Regions from separate parts of the Streptomyces sp. NPDC050085 genome, predicted to be linked through region 2. Evidence: riboswitches for the same ligand, from Rfam matches in the RefSeq annotation. Region 2 holds a riboswitch; each other region holds the start of a gene.
What was found. Region 2 has a riboswitch for cobalamin ahead of ACIBUY_RS25325 (CbtB-domain containing protein). Riboswitches for the same ligand answer to the same signal wherever they lie in the genome.
Positions count from the first base shown of each region.

Region 1: it holds a riboswitch for cobalamin, as region 2 does, so the genes downstream of both, ACIBUY_RS25900 (ABC transporter substrate-binding protein) here and ACIBUY_RS25325 (CbtB-domain containing protein) in region 2, are expected to answer to the same signal.
Region 3: it holds a riboswitch for cobalamin, as region 2 does, so the genes downstream of both, cobN (cobaltochelatase subunit CobN) here and ACIBUY_RS25325 (CbtB-domain containing protein) in region 2, are expected to answer to the same signal.

Region 1 covers NZ_JBITJZ010000007.1:117,431-125,247, reverse strand. Annotated here, with positions in the region: gene ACIBUY_RS25910 (arginine deiminase) at 1-837, shown strand, start outside; gene ACIBUY_RS25905 (hypothetical protein) at 847-2,979, shown strand; cobalamin riboswitch at 3,009-3,211, shown strand; gene ACIBUY_RS25900 (ABC transporter substrate-binding protein) at 3,249-4,304, shown strand; gene ACIBUY_RS25895 (FecCD family ABC transporter permease) at 4,316-5,332, shown strand; gene ACIBUY_RS25890 (ABC transporter ATP-binding protein) at 5,329-6,105, shown strand; gene ACIBUY_RS25885 (L-threonylcarbamoyladenylate synthase) at 6,106-6,726, opposite strand; gene ACIBUY_RS25880 (hypothetical protein) at 6,888-7,817, shown strand, end outside.
Region 2 covers NZ_JBITJZ010000007.1:448-7,354, reverse strand. Annotated here, with positions in the region: gene metE (5-methyltetrahydropteroyltriglutamate--homocysteine S-methyltransferase) at 27-2,351, shown strand; gene ACIBUY_RS25335 (hypothetical protein) at 2,362-2,694, opposite strand; gene ACIBUY_RS25330 (CbtA family protein) at 2,791-3,555, opposite strand; gene ACIBUY_RS25325 (CbtB-domain containing protein) at 3,578-3,799, opposite strand; cobalamin riboswitch at 3,837-3,972, opposite strand; gene ACIBUY_RS25320 (MFS transporter) at 3,964-5,208, opposite strand; gene ACIBUY_RS25315 (helix-turn-helix domain-containing protein) at 5,309-6,394, shown strand; gene ACIBUY_RS25310 (MBL fold metallo-hydrolase) at 6,550-6,907, shown strand, end outside.
Region 3 covers NZ_JBITJZ010000003.1:381,127-388,943, reverse strand. Annotated here, with positions in the region: gene ACIBUY_RS14210 (cobalt-precorrin-5B (C(1))-methyltransferase) at 1-1,048, opposite strand, end outside; gene ACIBUY_RS14205 (cobalt-precorrin-6A reductase) at 1,060-1,803, shown strand; gene cobJ (precorrin-3B C(17)-methyltransferase) at 1,776-3,287, opposite strand; gene ACIBUY_RS14195 (precorrin-8X methylmutase) at 3,284-3,964, opposite strand; gene ACIBUY_RS14190 (cobalamin biosynthesis protein CobG) at 3,957-5,090, opposite strand; cobalamin riboswitch at 5,145-5,283, shown strand; gene cobN (cobaltochelatase subunit CobN) at 5,317-7,817, shown strand, end outside.

The DNA of each region.
Region 1 (7,817 bases), 120 kb from region 2:
GCGTACGTGTCGATGGCGCGTGAATCGACGGGCGTGCGCGAGTACTTGATGCCGCCGCTGCCCAACACGCTCTACACGCGCGACACCACGTGCTGGCTGTACGGCGGACTCACCCTCAACCCGCTGTACTGGCCGGCGCGGCACGACGAGACGCTGCTGATGAAGGCGGTCTACACGTTCCATCCGGACTTCGTCGGCTCGACGGTGTGGTGGGGCGATCCCGAACTCGCCTGGGGGCAGGCCACGTTCGAGGGCGGCGACATCATGCCCGTCGGCAACGGCGTGGTCCTGATGGGCATGAGCGAGCGCACCTCGCGGCAGGCCATCACGCAGGTCGCGGCCGCCCTGTTCGAGCGGGGCGCGGCCGAGCACGTGATCGTCGCCGGGATGCCGAAGCTGCGTTCGGCTATGCACCTGGACACGGTCTTCACGTTCGCCGACCGGGACATCGTCACGCTGTACCCGCGGATCATGGACTCGGTGCACACGTTCTCGCTGCGCCCGAGCGACAAGGCGCCCGGGCTCGACATCACCGACGAGGGCTCGGCCGCGTTCGTCGACGTCGTCGCCAAGTCGCTCGGGCTGCCCGGCCTGCAGGTCATCGAGACGGGCGGCGACGTGTACGCCTCGGAGCGCCAGCAGTGGGACAGCGGCAACAACGCGGTCGCGGTCGAACCCGGTGTCGTCTTCACCTACGACCGCAACACGCAGACCAACACCCTGCTGCGCAAGGCGGGTGTCGAGGTCATCACCATCGTCGGCGCCGAGCTGGGCCGGGGCCGCGGCGGCGGGCACTGCATGACGTGCCCGATCGTGCGCGACCCCGTGGACTTCTGACGGCGCGCCGTGCAGCGGGCCGGGCGCGTGGTCGCCTTCCTCGTGGCGGTGCTGGCCACGCTGTGCGTCATCGCGACGGCCACGCTGCGCGGCACGCTGCTCGACCCGGCGTTCCACGCGTCCGTCCTGGACGAGCAGCACGCCTACGACCGGCTCTACAACGAGGTCCTGGTGGACCCCGAGGCCTCGCCGGTCACCCGCGACCTGCTGGCCCGGCTCGCCGTGCCCGAGGCCCAGGTGACGTCCAACATCAAGCTGGTACTGCCGCCGGACACCCTGCGGGACCTGACGCGGCAGCAGATCGACGCCGTGGTCGGCTATCTGAACGGGGACCGCGCCACGCTCGACCTGACCGTGGACCTGCGTCCGGTGCTCGACAACGTCGACCAGCTCGCGCAGACGTACTTCGGTGATCTCGTCTCCGGTCTGCAGCGGCGCGACGAACCGGACTTCGACCGGTTCACGGCCGACGTGTCGGGCGCGGTACGCGATCTCACCGAGGGGCGCGTGCCCGCCGGGCTGCCCGCGTTGCCACTGACGCCCGACCAGGCGGGCCAGGTCGCCGAGGCGCTGCTGCGGCCGCTGTCGGAGCAGGACCGTGACGCGCTGCGCCCGCAGGTGGAGACGGCTCTCGCCGAGGGTGACGTCGCCACCGCGCTCGCCGCCGTGGCGCCCTCCCTGGTCTCCGACGACACCCGGGAGGCGGCCCGCCGGATCCAGGAGAGCGTGGGCGGCGGCACCTGGGACCTCACCGCGGCCCTCGCGGCCTCCGGCAACGACCTCCGGGCCGTGCACGATCTGCGCCCCTACACCGCGGCGGGCCTCGGCCTGGTGGAGCTCGTGGCCGCGGTCCTGCTCGTCCTGGCGCTCGCCGCCCTGTGGTTCCTCGGTTCTCCCCTGCAGGCGCGCCGGCTGCGGCGGCTCGGGCTGCCGCTGCTCACCGGCGGCCTGCTGACGGCGGCCGTCGTCGTCGCGGCGCGGCTGCTCACCGACGGACGCGTCGTCGACCCGCCCGCCTCCTGGCCGGCGAGCCTCGCGCGCCTGGTCGACGACGTGCAGCGGGCGGCCGTCGGCGACCTCACGCGCAGCGCGCTGTGGGCGGCGCTGGTCCCGGCCGTCGTCGGGGCGGGCCTGGTCGTCGCGGCGCGTCTTCGCGTACGTGCGACGGGTTCGCGGGCTCTGGTCGGGCTCGGGCTCGGTGCGGCGGCCGTGGCGCTGGCGGGGATGGTCGTGGTGCCGCTCGCGACGAGTGCGGCCGCGCCGCGGCTGTGCCAGGGCAGCGCCGCGCTGTGCGACCGCCCGTACGACGAGGTCGCGTACCTCACCTCGCACAACGCCATGTCGACGACCGTCGACCGGTTCATCGGGCCGCTCCAGGACCCGGGCATCACGGCCCAGTTGGACGACGGCGTGCGCGCCCTGCAGATCGACACCTACCGGTGGGAGCGGCCCGACGAGATCGCCGCGCGGCTCGACGCCTCGGACTTCACGGACGCGCAGCGGGCGCTCGTCGAGCAGGCGGTCAACACCATCAACCCGCCGCGCGAGGGCCTGTGGCTGTGCCATGCGGTGTGCCGGGCGGGCGCGCTGCCCCTGGTGCCGACGCTCCGCGAGATCGGCGCGTGGATGCGGCAGCATCCGAGCGAGGTCGTCACGTTCATCGTGCAGGACGCGATCACCGGCGAGGAGACCCAACAGGCCGTCGCCGAGGCCGGGTTGACGGACCTCGTGCACACGCCCGACCGGGATCCGGCGAAGCCGTGGCCGACGCTCGGCGAGATGATCGACAGCGGTCGCCGCCTGGTCGTGTTCGCCGAGGAGGCCGACGGCCCCGCGCCCTGGTACCGCAACTTCTACGCGTACGGCATGGAGACCCCGTTCGCGTTCCGCTCCCCCGGCGAGATGAGCTGCGTCCCGCACCGCGGCGGAGACGACAAGCGGCTGTTCCTGCTCAACCACTTCATCACCATCAACGGCGGCAGCCGCCTCGACGCGGGCACGGTCAACGCCCGCGACTTCGTCCTGGACCGCGCCCACCGCTGCGAGCGGGCACGCGGCCGCCCGGTGAACTTCGTCGCCGTGGACTACGCGACGATCGGCGACGCGGCGGGAGCGGTGGACGCGCTCAACGCGGAGCGGTGACACCGGCCGTCGGGACGGGGCGAGCGTAGTGATACCTTCCGATGGCCAGTCGTACCTTTGTGCGTACTCGTACGCATACGGGTCAGGGAATCCGGTGGAATTCCGGAGCTGACGCGCAGCGGTGAGGGTGACGGGCGGAGCAACTGCCACTGGGCCGGTCGAACCGGCCCGGGAAGGCGCTTCGCGCGGACGATCCCGAGTCCGAAGACCTGCTGGCGGCCTCCAGGACCGATGCACGGCCGGGGGTGGACCGTAGACCGGCTCCGCGCATGGGCCCTGGAGACGAAGGAAGTTCCGTGCTGTTCGCACGTCAAGTCCGCTGCCTCGCACCGCTGTTGGCGGGCGCCCTGTTGCTCACGGCCTGTGGCGGCCAGGGCTCCGCAGACACGTCGCGGCGCGCGGGCGACGCCGTCACGCTCGACAACTGCGGCACGAAGGTCGAGGTCACCCACGCCCCGCGCCGGGCCGTCGCCCTCGACCAGGGCTCGGCGGAGATCATGCTCTCGCTCGGGCTCGCCGACCGGATGGTGGGCACGGCGACGTGGACCGATCCGGTCCTGAAGGGGCTGGAGAAGGAGAACGCGAAGGTGCCGCGGCTCGCCGACCGCTATCCGTCCTTCGAGAAGGTCCTGGACACGGAACCCGACTTCGCCGCGGCCTCGTTCGCGTACACGCTCGGCAAGGGCGGAGTGGCGACCCGCGGGCAGTTCCAGCAGCTCGGCGTACCCACCTACCTCTCCCCCACGGACTGCGCGGGCAAGGACAACAGCGGAGACGGGGACGGCGTGCGCACGTCGGCGCTGACCATGGACACCGTCTACGGCGAGATACGCGACCTCGCGCGGGTCTTCGACGTGCGCGAGCGCGGAGAGCAGCTGATCACACGCCTCAAGTCCCGCGTCACGAAGGCCACTTCGGGGCTCGACGCGTCGGACGTCAGCGTCCTGTACTGGTTCGCGAACGCCGACTCGCCCTACATGGCGGGCTGTTGCGGCGCGCCCGGCATCGTCACCGAGGAGACCGGGGTGCGCAACGTCTTCGACGACACGCACGAGGAGTGGCCGCAGATCAACTGGGAGACGGTGGCCGACCGCGATCCGGACGTCCTCGTCATCGGCGATCTCACCCGCCGCTCGCAGTCCGCGGAGTCCGCCGCGCAGAAGATCGAGTTCCTGGAGTCCGACCCGGTCACGAAGCACATGAGCGCCGTGCGCGAGAAGCGGTACGTGCTGCTGCGCGGGCAGGACATGAATCCGACGATCCGGACGGTGGACGGCGTGGAGAAGGTCGCCGCCGGTCTGCGCACCTTCGGCCTGGCCAAGTGAGCACCACCCAACTGCCCTTCGTCCGGCCCGTGTTGGCCTGGGCCGCCGCCGTCGCCGTCCTGTGTGCGTCCGTGGCCGTCGCGATCACGATCGGCCCCGCGCACATCGGCGTCGGTGACGTGTGGACGACGGTCGGGGAACGCCTGGGCTGGGGCACGTCGCAGCTGTCGCCGATCCGGGACGGCATCGTGTGGGACCTGCGGCTGCCGCGGACGCTGCTCGCGGCGGTGTGCGGGGCGGGCCTCGCGGTCTGCGGCACGGTGCTGCAGGCGCTGCTGCGCAATCCGCTCGCCGATCCGTTCGTCCTGGGCGTGTCCTCGGGCGCGTCGACCGGCGCGGTGCTCGTGGTGGTCCTCGGTCTGGGCGGCGGCGCCGTCTCGGTGTCGGGCGGGGCCTTCCTCGGGGCGCTGTGCTCCTTCGCCCTGGTGCTGCTGCTCAGCCACACGCTGGGCGGCACCACGGACCGGGTCGTGCTGTGCGGGGTCGCCGCGATGCAGCTCTTCTCGGCGCTGACGTCGTTCGTGGTGCTGACGGCGGCCGACGCGGAGACGACGCGCGGCGTCCTGTTCTGGCTGCTCGGCTCGCTGGGCGGCGTCGGCTGGACGGAGGTGTGGCTGTGCCTGGCGGTGCTCGTGGTGACGCTGGCGGTGTGCCTCGGCCACGGCAGGACCCTGGACGCGTTCGCCTTCGGCCCGGAGGCGGCGGCCGCGCTCGGCGTGCGCGTGGCCCGCACCCGGCTCGTGCTGCTGTGTGTGACGGCCCTGTTGACGGCGGCCCTGGTCAGCGCGGCCGGGGCGATCGGCTTCGTCGGTCTGGTGCTGCCGCACGCGGCCCGCGCCCTGGTCGGCCCGGGGCACACACGGCTGCTGCCGGTCACGGCGCTCGCGGGTGCGGTGTTCCTCGTCTGGGTCGACACGCTGGCGCGTACGGTCCTGGAGCCCCAGGAGGTGCCGGTGGGGGTCGTGACGTCGCTGATCGGTGTGCCCGCGTTCGTGCTCGTCCTGTACCGCGGCCGGGCCGTCCGGTGAGCGCGGGCCTGCACGCGGACCGCGTCTCCTGGTCGGCCGGGGGCGCCCTCGTCCTCGACGGGGTGAGCCTGACGCCCCGGCCCGGCACGGTCACCGGGCTGCTCGGCCCGAACGGCTCGGGCAAGTCGACGCTGCTGCGCCTGCTCGCCGGGGTGCTCGCCCCGGCGTCGGGTGTCGTCACGCTCGACGGGGACCCGCTCGCCGGGGTGCCGCGCAGAACGGCCGCCCGGCGGATCGCGCTGGTCCAGCAACAGAGCGACACCCAGGTCGAGTTGACGGTCGCCGACGTCGTACGGCTCGGCCGGGTCCCGCACCGCCGCGCCTGGGCCCCGGCATCGGCCGACGACGAGGCCGCGGTCCGTGCGGCGCTGGCCCGCAGCGGCCTCGCCGACCGGGCGCACCGCCTGTGGCACACGCTGTCCGGCGGGGAGCGCCAGCGGGTGCAGATCGCCCGCGCGCTGGCCCAGGAACCGCGCGAGCTGCTCCTGGACGAGCCGACGAACCACCTCGACATCCAGCACCAGCTGGAGCTCCTCGACCTGATCGGCGGACTTCAGATCACGAGCGTCGTCGCCCTGCACGACCTGAACCTGGCCGCCGCCTACTGCGACCAGGTCGTCGTGCTCCGCGAGGGCCGGGTCGTGGCCGCGGGCGAGCCCGGGGCCGTGCTCACCGAGGACCTCGTCGCGGACGTCTACGGGGTGCGCGCCCACATCACACGGCCGGGGCCCGGCGAGCGCCCGCACATCCGCTTCCTGGGCACGGTCCGATGACTACTCGAAGCGCTCGGCGTCGCCCGCGCCGTACCGGATGATCTCGGCCCCGCCGTCGGAGAAGTCGATGACGGTGGTGGGTTCGGTGCCGCAGTCGCCGGAGTCGAGCACCGCGTCGACCGCGTGGTCGAGCCGCTCCTTGATCTCCCAGCCCTGGGTCAGCGGCTCGTCCTCGCCGGGCAGCAGCAGGGTGCTGGACAGCAGCGGCTCACCGAGCTCGGCCAGCAGCGCCTGGGTGACGACGTGGTCGGGGATGCGCACGCCGACGGTCTTCTTCTTGGGGTGCTGCAGCTGGCGCGGCACCTCGCGCGAGGCGGGCAGGATGAACGTGTAGCTGCCGGGCGTGGCCGCCTTGATCGCGCGGAACACGTCGTTGTCGATGTGCACGAACCTGCCGAGCTGCGCGAAGTCCTGGCAGACCAGCGTGAAGTGGTGCTTGTCGTCGAGGTTCCGGATCGCGCGGATCCGCTCGACGCCCTCGCGGTTGCCGAGCCGGCAGCCGAGGGCGTAGCAGGAGTCCGTGGGATACGCGATCAGCGCGCTGTCGCGGATGCCGTCGGCGACCGCGCCGATGATGCGCGCCTGCGGGTTCTCGGGGTGCACGTCGAAGTACCTGGCCATCCGCCGAGCGTACGGGATCGGGGGCGCCGCGCCACGGCGTCGCACGCCGGGAGAGCGGGGCACACGGACGACAATCCCGACACCCGCGCACCCTGCCCGTGCCCTTCGACGGGTCGAAGGACCATACTGGTCGGGCCCCCGACCGCCCACAGATCGACTCCATGGCCAAGAATTCTTCTTCCTCGCCTTCCTCGCCCACCGTCCCCGACACCGCGTGGCTGGGCCGCGGGCGCCACCTCGGCGCCGAGCCCGAGCAGGACGTCCGGCGCAACCTGATCGCCCTGAAGGCGGCCGGGGTGCTCGACGACTTCCTGGACCTCGACCCCGTCGAGGCGGCCCGCTCCACCGTGCTGCACCCGCGCGACGAGTCCGCCGACCCGGGCCCGTCGGCCCGCCGCCTGTTCGAGGCGCGCTGGCGCGTGGCCGACGACGTCACGGTGCGCGCCCAGCTGACGACGTACGAGCCGGAGGGGCGCCGCAAGGACGCCGAGGGTGTCCTGTGGGTGCTCGCCGCCGAGGCCGAGCGGCCCTGGGACGACCGGTGGCCCTCGCCCGCCACCATGTTCTGGCCGGACAGCGACCGGGTCGACTGGGACCACGACACGGTGGCGGGGCTGCGGCTGCGAGCCGCGAACCAGCTGCCGAAGGACGACGACGAGCTGCGCCACCTGCTGCGGGACTGCACCCGGCAGAGCTGGTACGTGCACGTCGTGGTGCACGAAGCGATGACGCCGGACGCGCAGGGACAGCAGCCGATCACCCGGTTCCTGCCGCCGGGGCTCCGGCACCGGGTGATCGAGCACCGGGCGACGCCGGAGCAGGCGCAGATCGCCGACTTCGCGCTGAAGCGGGAGTTGAAGCTGCGGATGCCGCGCGGCGGCGCCGTCGTGCTGCCGACGTCGCCGCCGCTGCCCGGCTACGAAGCGGATCGTTTCACCGTGCGCAGCGTCTTCCTCGACGGCTCGGAGCCGTTCGAACTCCTCGACCGGATCCGGGAGTTCGCCGCGTTCGCGCGCCCGCTGCCGGCCGAGGCCGAGCAGGCGCTGACCCGGCTGCGCCAGGGCTGGCACCTGCTGACGCCGGACGAGGAG
Region 2 (6,907 bases):
GGATACGTCTCTCGAAGGAGAACTCCGTGACCACCAGCACCGCAGCCGCAACAGCACGGGCCACCGTGCACGGCTACCCGCGCCAGGGACCGAACCGCGAGCTCAAGAAGGCGATCGAGGGCTACTGGAAGGGCCGCGTCACCGCCGACGCCCTCCGTGCCACCGCGGCCGGGCTGCGCCGCACGAACTGGCGGGAACTCGCGGGCGCGGGCATCGGCGAAGTCCCCACCGGCGACTTCTCGTACTACGACCACGTCCTCGACACCACCGTCATGGTCGGCGCGATCCCCGAGCGCCACCGCGCCGCCGTCGACGCGGACGCCCTCGACGGGTTCTTCGCCATGGCCCGCGGCACGCAGGACGTCGCACCGCTGGAGATGACCAAGTGGTTCGACACCAACTACCACTACCTGGTGCCTGAGTTGGGCCCGGACACGGTCTTCGCCGCCGACTCCACCAAACAGGTCGCGGAGCTCGAGGAGGCCCTCGCCCTGGGGCTCGCCGCCCGCCCGGTGCTCGTCGGACCGGTCACGTACCTGCTCCTGGCCAAGCCCGCGCCCGGCGTCGCGGCGGACTTCGACCCGCTCACGCTCCTCGACCGGCTGCTGCCCGTGTACGCCGAGGTCCTCGCCGACCTGCGCGCCGCCGGCGCCGCGTGGGTGCAGCTCGACGAGCCCGCCCTCGTCCAGGACCGCACCCCGGCCGAACTGGGCGCGGCGGCCCGCACGTACCGCGACCTCGGCGCCCTCACCGACCGTCCGAGGCTGCTCGTCGCCTCCTACTTCGACCAGCTCGGTGACGCGCTGCCCGTCCTCGCGAAGGCGCCGGTCGACGGCCTCGCCCTCGACTTCACCGACGCCGCGGCCGCCAACCTCGACGCGCTCGCCGCGGTCGGCGGCCTGCCCGGCAAGCGGCTGGTCGCCGGTGTCGTCAACGGCCGCAACATCTGGATCAACGACCTGGCGAAGTCCCTCAGCACACTCGGCACCCTGCTGGGCCTGGCCGACCGCGTCGACGTGGCCGCCTCCTGCTCGCTGCTCCACGTCCCGCTCGACGCCGCGGCGGAGCGCGACATCGAGCCGCAGATCCGGCGCTGGCTCGCCTTCGCCCGGCAGAAGACCACCGAGGTCGCCATCCTCGCCAAGGGGCTGGCCCAGGGCACGGACGCCATCACCGCGGAACTCGCGGCCAACAGGGCCGATCTCGCCTCGCGCACCGCATCGCCGATCACCCGCGACCCGGCCGTCCGGGCGCGCGCCGCGGCCGTCACCGACTCCGACAGCCGCCGCTCGCAGCCCTACGCCGAGCGGGCCGCGGCCCAGCGCGCCCTCCTCGGCCTGCCGCTGCTGCCGACCACCACCATCGGATCCTTCCCGCAGACCACCGAACTGCGCACCGCCCGCGCCGACTTGCGCGCCGGGCGGATCGACACCGCGGGCTACGAGGAACGCATCAGGAACGAGATCCGCGACGTCATCTCGTTCCAGGAGAAGACGGGCCTGGACGTCCTCGTGCACGGCGAACCCGAACGCAACGACATGGTCCAGTACTTCGCCGAGCAGCTCACCGGCTACCTCGCCACGCAGCACGGCTGGGTCCAGTCGTACGGCACCCGCTACGTCCGCCCGCCGGTCCTGGCCGGTGACATCGCGCGCCCCGGGCCGATGACGGTGCGCTGGACGACGTACGCGCAGTCGCTCTCCGACCGGCCCGTCAAGGGCATGCTGACCGGGCCCGTCACCATGCTCGCCTGGTCCTTCGTCCGCGACGACCAGCCGCTCGGCGACACCGCCCGCCAGGTCGCCCTCGCCCTGCGCGACGAGGTCAACGACCTGGAGGCGAACGGGACTTCGGTCATCCAGGTCGACGAGCCCGCCCTGCGCGAGACGCTGCCGCTGCGCGCCGCGGGCCACGCCGCGTACCTCGCCTGGGCCACCGAGGCGTTCCGCCTGTCCACGGCGGGGGTCCGCCCGGACACCCAGATCCACACCCACATGTGCTACGCCGAGTTCGGCGACATCGTCCGGGCCATCGACGACCTCGACGCCGACGTCATCAGCCTCGAAGCGGCGCGCTCGCACATGCAGGTCGCGCGCGAGCTGGCCGAGCACGGCTACCCGCGCGAGGCGGGCCCCGGCGTGTACGACATCCACTCCCCCCGCATCCCGAGCCCCGAGGAGGCATCCGCCTTGCTGCGTACGGGACTTGAGGCCATTCCCGCCGAGCGGCTGTGGGTCAACCCGGACTGCGGTCTGAAGACCCGCGGCTGGCCCGAGACCCGGGCCTCCCTGGAGAACCTCGTCGCGGCCGCACGCACGGTCCGCGAGGAGCTGGGGACCACGACGTCCTGATCCATCCGGGTCAGCCGCTCGTCATGTCCTTGTACCCGCGCAGCAGTTCGGCGACGGCGCAGCGCGGGCAGTCGTCGTCCCGACGGTCGTCCGACCGTGGCTGCCCCGGCTGCGGTGTGCCGGCGGCACGGCAGGCCTCGGCAGCGCACTCCTCGACGAGTTCCTCCAGGCCTCGCACCAGGCGCTCGGTGCGCTTCGCCTGGTGGGCCAGGACCCGGACGCGGGCGCTCTGACCGCCGATCTGCCGTCGGCTCGCGATCAGTTGGGCGTACTCGTCGATGGTCAGGGCGACGGCTTCGTGGCCGCCGAGCATGATGTGGCGCGGTTGGGGTGGTCTGCCCATGCGGCTCCTCGGTTCGTCGCCCCATCGGTGGTGCCGGAGAAACGCGAGAGGGCCCTCGGATCGTTCCGCGGGCCCTCCTGTGTGCGATGGTTCAGGTCACCGCCCGGCGGGCACCGGCGCCCGTCCGGGCACGGCCGTCGCGGGCTTCGGGTTCAGCAGTCGTTCGGCCAACTCGCCGAAGAGCAGGCCGAATCCGCCCCACATCGCGATCTGCATCGCGAGCGCGGAGAGCCGGAAGCGCCACAGCAGCGCGGCCGGGAAGTGCTCCGGCACCTCGTTGACGACGGGCAGGAACGCGAACGCCAGACCGATGGCGACGGCGAAGCCGAGGACGGCCACGACGGTGGCGTACCAGGTGCCCAAGCGCGGCGCGAGGCGCTTTCCGGCGATCGTCGAGACGACCGCGAGGAGAACGCTGAGCACCATCATCAGGAAGTACAGGGTGGTCCGCTTGCCGATGGTGTCGGGGTTGCCGACGGCCGGCGGGTTCGCGGGGTACTTCAGGAACGGGACGACGTAGACCGCGAGCAGTGCGCAGCCGGACAGCAGCAGCGCCGTGGCGCGCGGGCCGAAGCGGCCCACCCGCCCGAGCGCGAAGCAGTAGGCGAGCGCTGCGATGCCGCCGAAGGCGACCCCGTAGACGAGGACGCCGGTGGCGAGACCGGCGGTGGACTGGAGGCTGCGGGAGACGAGTTCGACCTCGTCGCCGTGGGAGTGCCCGGCGTGGGCCTCCTCGAAGGCGATCGCCTTGTCGACGTTCGGCTCACCGAGCCAGTAGGAGATGACCAGGGCGAGCACGCCGGCCGCGAGACCGGCGAGCATGCCCCGAACGAGCAGATTGCGTACGGTGGTTGAGTTCATGAGCCGTTCGGCGTCCCTTACGTCAGTGGCAGGGGAAACCGAGCAGGTGGCGGGCGTCGTGCACCCACTCGTGAACCTCCGCGCCGCTGAACACGGACGTGGCGCCCTGCTCGGCGCCGACGAAGTACAGCAGGACCAGCATCAGTACGCCGAAGAAGACGGCCCAGGGGGCGATCGCCTTCAACGGCAACTTGGCCGGCAGAGCAGGGGTGGTGGCGGTCGGCTGGGCGACATGCTGCGCCATGGCAGGGCCTCCTCGGGAGTTCGCGTCCCATCTCGGTGGTGCACAAAGGACGACAGTCACGGGTCTGACTCACGAAGCGGCCCTCGGACCCTCCGCACACAGTGGCGCGACCGTGCCGGACTTTCACCGGCTTCCGTCGTACCGTCGTCGATAACGGAGCGACGTTACCGCGTGACGCGGGCATGGCCAAGACCGCGATTCCGCGGAGGCGTTCCTTCCTCCTTCTCCGCGGCGACGGCGGAGGCCGACAGGAGGGTGCCTGCCGTGAGGCTGCCCCACAGGGCGGCCGGGCCGTAGGGGGCGAGCGTCGTGATGACCGCCGGGGAGACGGCGAGGCCGAAGCCCGTGGAGAGCTGGAAGCGGGCGAGGGCGCGGCCCAGGACACGGGCCGGGGTCAGTGCGGTGACGAGGGCGGTGGCGCTTCCGGCGTAGACGATCTCGCCGAGCGTGCAGACGACGGAGACGGCGGCGACGGCCGGGACGGCCAAGGCGCCGCCCAGTGAGGCGGCGGCGAGGAAGCCGAGGTAGGAGGCGGCAAGAAGCACGCCGGAGAAGGCCAGCACGCTCCGCCGGGAGAAGCGGGACATGAGGACGGTGACCGGGACCTGCAGGGTGACGACCAGCACCGTGTTGGCCACGAAGACGACCCCGGGCCACACCGAGGACGCGTGGAGCTGCGTCACCAGGACCAGCGGGAGCGCGATCTCGGGGACGTTGAGGCAGAAGACGTAGATCACGTTGGCGGCGAGCAGCGCGCGCATCCGGGGTGCGGGCTCCTCGTCGCCGCCCTTGGCCGCGGCCCGGGCCGGCTGTGCGTGGACGTGCACCGACCACGCCAGGGCGGCCGCGGCGAGGTAGGAGACCGCGGTGACAACTGCCAGCGCCCGCAGGGCAGTTGTGCCGCCCGCCATGCATGCGGTGGCCAGGAGTGCTCCGACGCCCAGGGCGGCGTTGCGCAGGGCGCGGCCCGCCGCGAGAGCGGTGTCGCGTTCTCGGCCATGGGCGACGGTGGCCACGAGCGCGGCGTGGGCGGCCGGCCAGGCCTGGTTGCCGATGCCGAGGAAGAGTGCTGCCGCCGCGAAGAGCCCGACGTGCCCCGCGGGGGCGGCCATCAGCAGCGCCACGCCCAGGACCCGGATCAGCATGGACGCCGCCACGACGGTGCTGCGGGCGCCGCGGTCGAGCCAGCGGCCCACCGCGGGCATGCACAGCAGCCCCGCGACGATGCCGGCCGTCATCGCGGTGCCGGTGACCGGCCCGGACAGCTTCAGCACGGCCACGCCGTAGAGCAGCAGGAAGGGGCGCAGCAGGCCGGTGCCCAGGGCGTCCACGGCCAGCGCGACGGCATAACGGGGGCCTCCTGAGGCGCGGACGAGGGCGCGGGGCCGGATTGCGGTGAGGGTTGCCATGACTCAGACAGTGCGTTCGACCGCCGGGGCCGGGCCCGTCGGTTGACGTACTTCGTCAACTGACGCCGTCGCCCGGCGGGTTGGGCGGAATGATGGGGGGATGACGTTGAGGATCGACATCAGCGAAGTGCCGTCCGAGCCGGTGCGGTTCGCCGCCTCCCCGCTGGCCGAGTTGACCGCGATGCTGCACGCGCTGGCCGAGCCCGGTCACCATCCGCAGTTCGCCGGCTGGGCCGCGGACGTCTGGACCGGACTGCCGGACGAGTTGGCGGAGCGGCTCAAGGAGGCGGAGTTCCTCTGGCGTTCCTCACAGGCCGACTTCCTGATCCCCGCGCGGCCCCGGCCGACCCTCGCGGAGGAGTTGGACGACGTCGACCGGATCGACGACGAGACGTACGTGACCGCCGCGCTCGTCACCACGTGCGGGAGCAGCCGCGTCCACTTCCGCGGCGCTTCGCCGCTCACCGACGCGACCGCGCGCGAGCGGGCCCTGGACGTGGCCCAGGCGCGTGGCGCACGGCAGGAGGCGTTCGCGGAACGGCTGCTCGCGGACCCGGTCGCGGTGCGGGCGCGGGTGCGCCGCACCCTCGAAGAGTGCGCCGGGGCGTTCTTCGACGCCGCCTGGGCGGGTGTCGCGGTGCAGCTCGCCACCGATCTGCGCCTGAAGAACGAGCTGCTCAGGCGGCAGGGCGTCGGGGCGGCGCTCGCCTCGGTCTCCGGCGCGGTCACCCTGGCACCGGACGGCGACCGCATCGTCGTGGACAAGGTGCAGGACAAGTCGACCGCCGCCCGCGGCTCCGGGGTCACCTTCATCCCCAGCGTGTACGGCCGCCCGCACCTGGTGGCGGTGCACGCGCCTGGCTGGCATCCGGTGGTGCAGTACCCCGTGTCCGAGCCGAGTCCGGCGGAGCCGGTCTCCCTGGAGACGGTCTCCCTCCGGCTCGAGGCGCTCTCGCACCCGGTACGGCTGCGGCTGCTGCGCACCCTGGCCCGCGGCCCGCACACCAACGCGGAGCTGGCCAACTTCTGGGAGCTCTCGCCCCCCGAGGTGTCCCGCCACATCGCGGTCCTGCGCCGCGCGGGCCTGCTCACGGCACGGCGGCACGGCCGCTACGTGCGGTACACCCTCAATCTGCCCGACCTGACGGCGCTGGGTTCCGACCTGCTGGCGGCGGTGCTGCGCTGAGCGACACCCGCGCGCGTCCGCCACGCGGACCCCGGGAGCGCTACGGGCCCACATCATTCTCCCTCAACCGCCTTACCTCGCAGGGGCGTTGGTGTGTCAAGATGCCGTCCCAGCCAGAAGTCCATGATCTCGGCCCCCTCCCCGGCAGGAGTCCCATGAAGCTCGCTCCGCACCTGCACCGACTCGGCAACGACAAGGTGTCCTGCTACCTGATCGACACCCCCGAGGGCATCACCCTCGTCGACGCCGGTCTGCCCGGCCACTGGCACGATCTGCAGGCCGAGTTGCGCGTGCTCGGCAAGTCCGCCGACGACATCCGCGGGCTCGTGCTCACCCACGGCGACTCCGACCACCTGGGCTTCGCCGAACGCCTGCGGCGCGAGCACCAGGTGCCGGTGTACGTGCATGCGGCCGACGCCGTCCGCGCCCGCACGGGCGAGAAGCCCAAGATCCCGACCGGTCCCATGCGACTCGGTGCGACGCTCGGCTTCTTCGGCTACTCCCTGCGCAAGA
Region 3 (7,817 bases), on a different contig from region 2:
GGGCCCCGCGCAGCACGAGCAGCGCCTGGTCGCGGGCCTCGGCGGCGACCAGGTCGCCGAGCGGGACCCCGGCCGCCGCGCACAACTGGAGTGCGGCGAGGCCGGTGTTGGCCTCCGCGACGGCCGACTTCAGGTCGGGGGAGGCGCCGCCGCGCCCGGCCAGCTCGGCGAGGAAGCCCTTGTCGACCTGGGAGCGGGCGGAGTGCAGGTCCAGGTGGCCCGCCGCCAGTTTGGAGAGCTTGGCGAAGCCGCCGCAGATCGTGAGCCGGTCGACCGGGTGCCGGCGGACGTACTTGAGGACGGCCCCCGCGAAGTCCCCCATGTCGAGCAACGCGTCCTCGGGCAGGCCGTGTTCGCGTACGACCGTCTTCTCGGAGGTCGACCCCGTGCACCCCGCGACGTGCGTCCGCCCGGCGGCCCGCGCCACGTCGACGCCACGCCGGATCGAGTCGATCCAGGCCGAGCACGAGTACGGCACGACGATCCCGGTGGTGCCGAGGATGGAGAGGCCGCCGAGGATGCCGAGCCGGGGGTTCCACGTGGAGCGGGCGATCTCCTCGCCGTGGTCGACGGAGACGGTCACCTCGACGTCGCCGCTGCCTCCGTGGGCGGCCGCGACCTGCGCCACGTGGTCGCGGATCATCTGCCGGGGCACGGGGTTGATCGCGGGTTCGCCGACGTCGAGGGGCAGCCCCGGCCGGGTGACGGTGCCGACCCCGGGACCGGCACGGAACACGACGCCGGACCCCGCGGGCAGCACCCGCACGGTCGCGCGCACGAGGGCGCCGTGGGTCACGTCGGGATCGTCCCCGGCGTCCTTCACGATCCCGGCCGTGGCCGACGACTGCGTCAGCTCCTCGGCGGCGAGCGCGAAGGCCGGCGTCTGCCCCTTCGGCAGCGTGATGGTGACGGGGTCGGGGAAGTCGCCGGTCAGCAGCGCGGTGTACGCGGCGGTCGTCGCCGCCGTCGCGCAGGCACCGGTCGTCCAGCCGGGCCGCAGACCGGTGTGCTTGAGTTGGGCCCCGCGCCCGCCCACTGGCTCAGTCATGGAGTTCCCCGATGCACGTCCTCATCCTCGGCGGAACGACCGAGGCCCGGCGCCTCGCCGCGACCCTGCACACCCGCGTGCGCGTCACCAGCTCGCTCGCGGGCCGGGTGGCGGCGCCGCGGCTGCCGCCCGGCGAGGTGCGGATCGGCGGGTTCGGCGGGGCCGACGGCATGGCGGACTGGATCCGCGAGCACTCCGTCTCCGCGCTCATCGACGCCACCCATCCCTTCGCCGAGACGATCAGTTTCAACGCGGCCGCCGCGGCCGCCACCGCCCATGTTCCCCTGCTGGCGCTGCGCCGGCCCGGCTGGGTCCCGGGCGCCGGCGACGACTGGCGGGAGGTGGGTTCCCTGGCCCAGGCCGCGCAGGCGGTGCGGGGCCTGGGCGAGCGGGTCTTCCTGACGACGGGCCGGATGGGCCTGGCGGCCTTCGCCCACGTCGCCGACGCACACTTCCTCGTACGCTCCGTGGACGCACCGGAGCCCCCGTTCCCGCCGCGCATGGAGGTGCTCCTCGACCGGGGCCCGTTCACGCTGGAGGGCGAGCGCGAGGTCCTGGCCCGCCACCGCATCGACGTCCTGGTGACGAAGGACAGCGGGGGCGCCGCCACGGCCCCCAAGCTGACGGCCGCGCGGGAGGCGGGCATCCCGGTGGTCGTGGTGCGCAGGCCGCCGGTGCCGGGGGGCGTGGTGGTGGCGGGGTCGGTGGAGGCCGCGGCCGCCTGGGTTCAGGAGCTCGCCGGGGCCTCCGGGTAACGGCGCGGCGTCCACGCCACCGTCCCCCCGTCGCCGCGCACGACCGCCTGCGTCTGCGACGAGCCCACGATCAGCAGCGTGCGCATGTCGACGACCTCCGGGTCGAGGTCGGCCAGGTGCACCACGCGGACGGACTCCTGCGGGCCGCCCACGTCGCGGGCGAGGACCACCGGGGTGTCCGGCGCCCGGTGTTCGAGGAACAGTTCGCGCGCCTTCGCCACCTGCCACGTACGGCTGCGCGAACCGGGGTTGTAGAGCGCGACGACCAGGTCCGCCGCGGCCGCCGCGTGCAGCCGCTCCGCGATGACCTCCCAGGGCTTGAGCCGGTCGGACAGGGAGATCGTGGCGTAGTCGTGGCCGAGGGGCGCCCCGGCCTTCGCCGCCGCCGCGTTCGCCGCGGTCACGCCGGGCAGCACCCGCACGGGTATCGCCGAGTACCGCTCCTCGCAGGCCACTTCGAGCACCGCGGTGGCCATGGCGAAGACGCCGGGGTCGCCGCCGGACACCACCGCGACCCGCCGCCCGCGCCGCGCCAGGTCGAGCGCGAACTCGGCACGCTCCGACTCCACCTTGTTGTCCGAGCCGTGGCGCCGCTGACCCGGCCGCTCGGGGACCCGGTCGAGATAGGTGGTGTAGCCGACGAGGTCGTCGGCGTTCGCGAGGGCGCCGCGCGACTCGGGGGTCAGCCAGGGGGCCCCGGCGGGCCCGGTGCCGACGACCACGACCTCACCGTGGCGGGGGTCTGCCGCCGGTTCGTCGTCGATCCGCGAGGGCAGCACCGCCACCGAGAAGTACGGCACCGACGCGGGGTCGATGTCGGCGATCCGCCCGGTGCGCTCCCCGTCCATGAAGGCCCGCTCGACGTACCGCGCGTCGTCGAGCCGTCCCGAACTCTCCAGCGCCGCACGGACCTTGGGGAACGTCCGCCCCATCTTCATCACCACGGCCGAGTCCGCGGCGGCGATCCGCGCCGTCAGCTCGTCCTCGGGGAGCGTCCCCGGGATGATCGTCAGCGTCTCCTTGTCCTCGCACAGCGGCTCGCCGAGCCGGGCGGCGGCCGCGCTGACGGACGTGACACCCGGGATGACGACGGTCTCGTACCGGTCGGCGAGACGCTTGTGCATGTGCTGGTACGAGCCGTAGAACAGCGGGTCGCCCTCCGCGAGGACGGCCACCGTGCGGCCCGCGTCGAGGTGCGCGGCGAGGGTGGCGGCGGCCTCGGCGTAGAAGTCGTCGAGGGCGCCGCGGTAGCCGCCGGGGTGGTCCGTGGTCTCGACGGTGAGCGGATACATCAGCCGCTCCTCGATCTGGTCCGCACGGATGTGCTCCGCCGCTATGGAGCGGGCGATGGACCGCCCGTGCCGTGCGCAGTGGTACGCGATCACGTCGGCGGACGCGATGGCCTTCACCGCGGCGACGGTCATCAACTCCGGGTCACCGGGCCCGAGTCCGACCCCGTACAGCTTTCCGGTGGTGCCGGTCATGCCCGTCCCGCCTTGTCTTCCTTCTTGTCTTCCCTGTCTTCCATGATCTCGGCCTCGGTCGCGAGCGCGTTGAGCGCGGCCGCCGTGATGGCGCTGCCGCCGCGCCGTCCGCGTACGACGAGGTACTCGAGGCCGAGCGAGTTCGCGGCGAGCGCGTCCTTCGACTCGGCGGCGCCCACGAACCCGACGGGGATGCCGAGCACGGCGGCCGGCCGCGGCGCACCGTTCGCGATCATCTCGAGGAGGTGGAAGAGGGCGGTGGGGGCGTTGCCGATGGCGACGACGGCCCCGTCGAGCCGGTCGCGCCACAGCTCCAGGGCGGCAGCACTCCGCGTCGTCCCCAACTCGGCGGCCAGCGCGGCCACTTGAGGGTCCCGGAGCGTGCACAGTACGTCGTTGTCGGCGGGCAGCCGCTTGCGCGTCACGCCGCTCGCGACCATGTGCGCGTCGCAGAGGATGGGCGCCCCGGCGCGCAGTGCGGCACGGGCCTTGGCGACCACCTGGGCCGAGTGGCCGATGTCCTGTACGAGATCCACCTGACCGCAGGCGTGGATCATGCGGACCGCGACCTGGGCGACGTCGGCGGGCAGGCCCGCGAGCCCGTCCGCCGCCTCGGCGCGGATGGTGGCAAAGGACTCGCGGTAGATCGCCGCGCCGTCCTTCTCGTAGTCATACACGGGGTTCGGCTCTTTCGGTGGGGTCGGTGATGTCGTACGTGCCATGAGGGCGGGCCACGATGTCGATGTAAGGACCGGTCGGGTGACCGCAGCGCCGCTCGCAGCCGGACCAGTAGGTGGGCAGGGCCGGATGGGCCTCGCCGATCCGCGCGGTGGCGTCGGCCCGTACGTCGGCATGGGACTTGGCGCATCCGGGCCGCCCGATGCAGGCGCCGACGCGGGTCCAGGGGGAGTCGGTGTCGTACGCCGTGACGCCGGGCACGACGACGCGGCGCCAGGGGGTCAACCGGAGCTCTTGGAGGGGGTGTTGGGCGGCCAGTTCGATGAGGTCGCGCCAGTGGGTGGGAGTGAGGGTGCCGAAGGGGGGCGCGAAGCCACATTCAGCCCCGCCGGCGATTGAGGCGCGGGGTCCGGGGCGGAGCCCCGTGGCCTGCACGCCGACCTGCTCCAGCCGCTCACCCACCAGCCGCCCCAACTCGCCCTCCGGCAACCCGAGTTCGGCCACCCGCCATACGCGACGTCCAGTAATGCTCCGAGCCGCCTCGACAAAAACCTCAGCCGCGACAACCGCAGCCCGGGCCCCGTCCTCGTACGCCACAGAGAACTCGGCCCCGTCGACACAGAGCACGCCCCGGCCCCCCGGAACCCCCCGCACCAACACATCCGGCCGCAGAGAAGCCACATCCCCCCGCCCGTCATCCAGGGCAAAGAGGAACCGCCCCGACAACCCCGGGGTCACGGCACTCGCACACAGCCCCGCATCAAGCCCGTTCAACCAGGACCGCACGTCCACGAACCCGCCCCCGTCGAGCCCCGACATGGGCGAGGCCACGACATTGCGCACCCGCTCGTGCGCGGCGGAGGGCAACAGCCCGGCGGCCGAGAGCGCGGCGGCCAACTCGGCGTCACACCCGCCCCGCAACCCCCGAAGCTGCACGTTCCCCCGGGACGTGAGGTGCAGCAGCCCGTCCCCGAGCCGCCCCGCGACCTCCCCGAGGGCCCGCGCCGCGGCCACGCCCAGCACCCCGCCGGGTATCCGCACCCGCGCCAGGAACCCGTCGTCCGCGGCGTGCAGCCGCAGCGCGCCCGGGCAGGCGTCGCCGGGGGACATGGGGGAATCGGACATGCCGGGGAGCATACCCATCGCTCTGTGACGGGCATCCCGTACCGGGCGCGGGCCCCGACCCGTACGATGAGCGGTGCCATCGACGGCGACAGGGGAGGAAGCCCGGTGCGAATCCGGCGCGGTCCCGCCACTGTGAGCCCTCTCATAGCCAGAGGGTGAGCCAGGAACTCCCGCCGTCACATGAACCACCCGGGGCGCGGACACCCCGAGGAAGGCCAGCCGACGCATGCTCCTGCTCCTGTCGACCTCCGACACGGACCTGCTCAGCGCCCGCGCGGCGAACACCGCCGCCGACGCCCCGGTCACGTACCGCTTCGCGAACCCTTCCCGGCTGCCGCTGGACGACCTCGACGCGCTGCTCGACGGCGTCGACCTCGTCGTCGTCCGTCTCCTCGGCGGCGTCCGCGCCTGGCAGGACGGCATCGACCGGCTGACCGCGGCCGCGATCCCGATGGTCGTGCTCAGCGGTGAACAGGCCCCGGACGCCCAGCTGATGGCGGCCTCCACGGTCCCGGTCGGGATCGCGGCGGAGGCCCACAAGTACCTGGCGCACGGCGGCCCGCAGAACCTGGCGCACCTCGCCCGCTTCCTGTCGGACACGGTCCTGCTCACCGGCCACGGCTTCGAACCGCCCGCGGCGGCGCCGACCTGGGGCGCGCTCGACCGTCCGGAGGCGTCCGGGCAGGGCCCGACCATCGCGGTGCTCTATTACCGCGCCCACCACATGAGCGGCAACACGGCGTTCGTGCACGCCCTGTGCGACGAGATCGAGCGCGCGGGCGGCCGCCCCCTCCCGCTGTACGTGGCCTCTCTGCGCGCCCCCGAGGCCGAGTTGATCGACGCGCTGCGCGCCGCCGACGCCATCGTCACGACGGTGCTCGCGGCGGGTGGCACACGGCCGGCGGAGGCTTCGGCGGGCGGCGACGACGAGTCGTGGGACGCGGGCGCGCTCACCCGGCTCGACGTCCCGATCCTCCAGGCCCTGTGCCTGACGTCCTCCCGCGCGGACTGGGAGGAGAACGACGAGGGCGTCTCCCCGCTGGACGCGGCGAGCCAGATCGCGGTGCCGGAGTTCGACGGCCGCCTCATCACGGTCCCGTTCTCCTTCAAGGAGATCGACGAGGACGGGCTGCCCGCGTACGTCGCCGACGCCGAGCGCGCGTCCCGCGTGGCCGGGATCGCCGTACGCCACGCACGCCTGCGCCACATCCCGGCGGCGGACAAGAAGCTGGCGCTCGTCCTGTCCGCGTACCCCACCAAGCACTCCCGCATCGGCAACGCGGTCGGCCTGGACACCCCGGCCTCCGCGGTGGCGCTGCTGCGCCGACTGCTGGACGAGGGCTACGACTTCGGGGACCGGGCCGACATCCCGGGCCTGGTCTCGGGCGACGGCGACGAGTTGATCCGGGCGCTCATCGACGCGGGCGGCCACGACCAGGACTGGCTCACGGAAGAGCAGCTGGCCGCCAACCCGGTCCGCATCCCGGCCGCCGACTACAAGCGCTGGTACGCGACGCTGCCCCAGGAACTCCGTACGAACGTCGAGCAGCACTGGGGCCCGCCGCCCGGCGAGATGTTCCTCGACCGCTCCCGCAACCCCGAGGGCGACATCGTGCTCGCGGCCCTGCGCCGCGGCAACCTCCTCATCCTCATCCAGCCGCCGCGCGGCTTCGGCGAGAACCCGATCGCGATCTACCACGACCCCGATCTGCCGCCGTCCCACCACTACTTGGCCGCGTACCGCTGGATCGCGGCGCCCGCTGCCGACAACGGGTTCGGCGCCGACGCGATGATCCACCTCGGCAAGCACGGCAACCTGGAGTGGCTGCCCGGCAAGAACGCGGGCCTGTCCGCCGCCTGCGGCCCCGACGCAGCGCTCGGCGACGTCCCGCTGATCTACCCGTTCCTGGTCAACGACCCGGGCGAGGGCACCCAGGCCAAGCGCCGCGTCCACGCCACGCTCATCGACCACCTGGTCCCGCCGATGGCCCGCGCCGACAGCTACGGCGACATCGCCCGCCTGGAACAACTCCTGGACGAGCACGCGCAGATCGCGTCGATGGACCCGGCGAAGCTCCCGGCGATCCGGGCCCAGATCTGGACCCTCATCCAGGCCGCGAAGCTCGACCACGACCTGGGGGTCGAGGACCGCCCCGAGGACGAGGGCTTCGACGACTTCATCATGCATCTCGACGGCTGGCTCTGCGAGATCAAGGACGTCCAGATCCGCGACGGCCTCCACGTCCTGGGCAACCCCCCGGCAGGCCCCGACCGGGTCAACCTGGTCCTCGCGATCCTCCGGGCCCGCCAGATCTGGGGCGGCACGACCGCCCTGCCGGGCCTGCGCGAGGCCCTGGGCCTGGACGAGTCGAAGGCGACCCGCACGGACGCGGACGCGGTCGAGGAACAGGCCCGCGCCCTGGTCGAGGCCATGGAGGCCGCGGACTGGAACCCGGAGTCCGTCCCCACCGACGTATCGGACCAGGTCCGCGCCATCCTCGACTTCGCCGCACGAGAGGTCGTCCCCCGGCTCAGCCGCACCACCGACGAACTCGACCACGCCGTAAGGGCATTGGAAGGCCGCTTCATCCCGGCAGGCCCCAGCGGCTCCCCCCTGCGCGGCCTCGTCAACGTCCTGCCGACCGGCCGCAACTTCTACTCCGTCGACCCGAAGGCCGTCCCGTCCCGCCTCGCCTGGGAGACGGGCCAGGCCCTGGCCGACTCCCT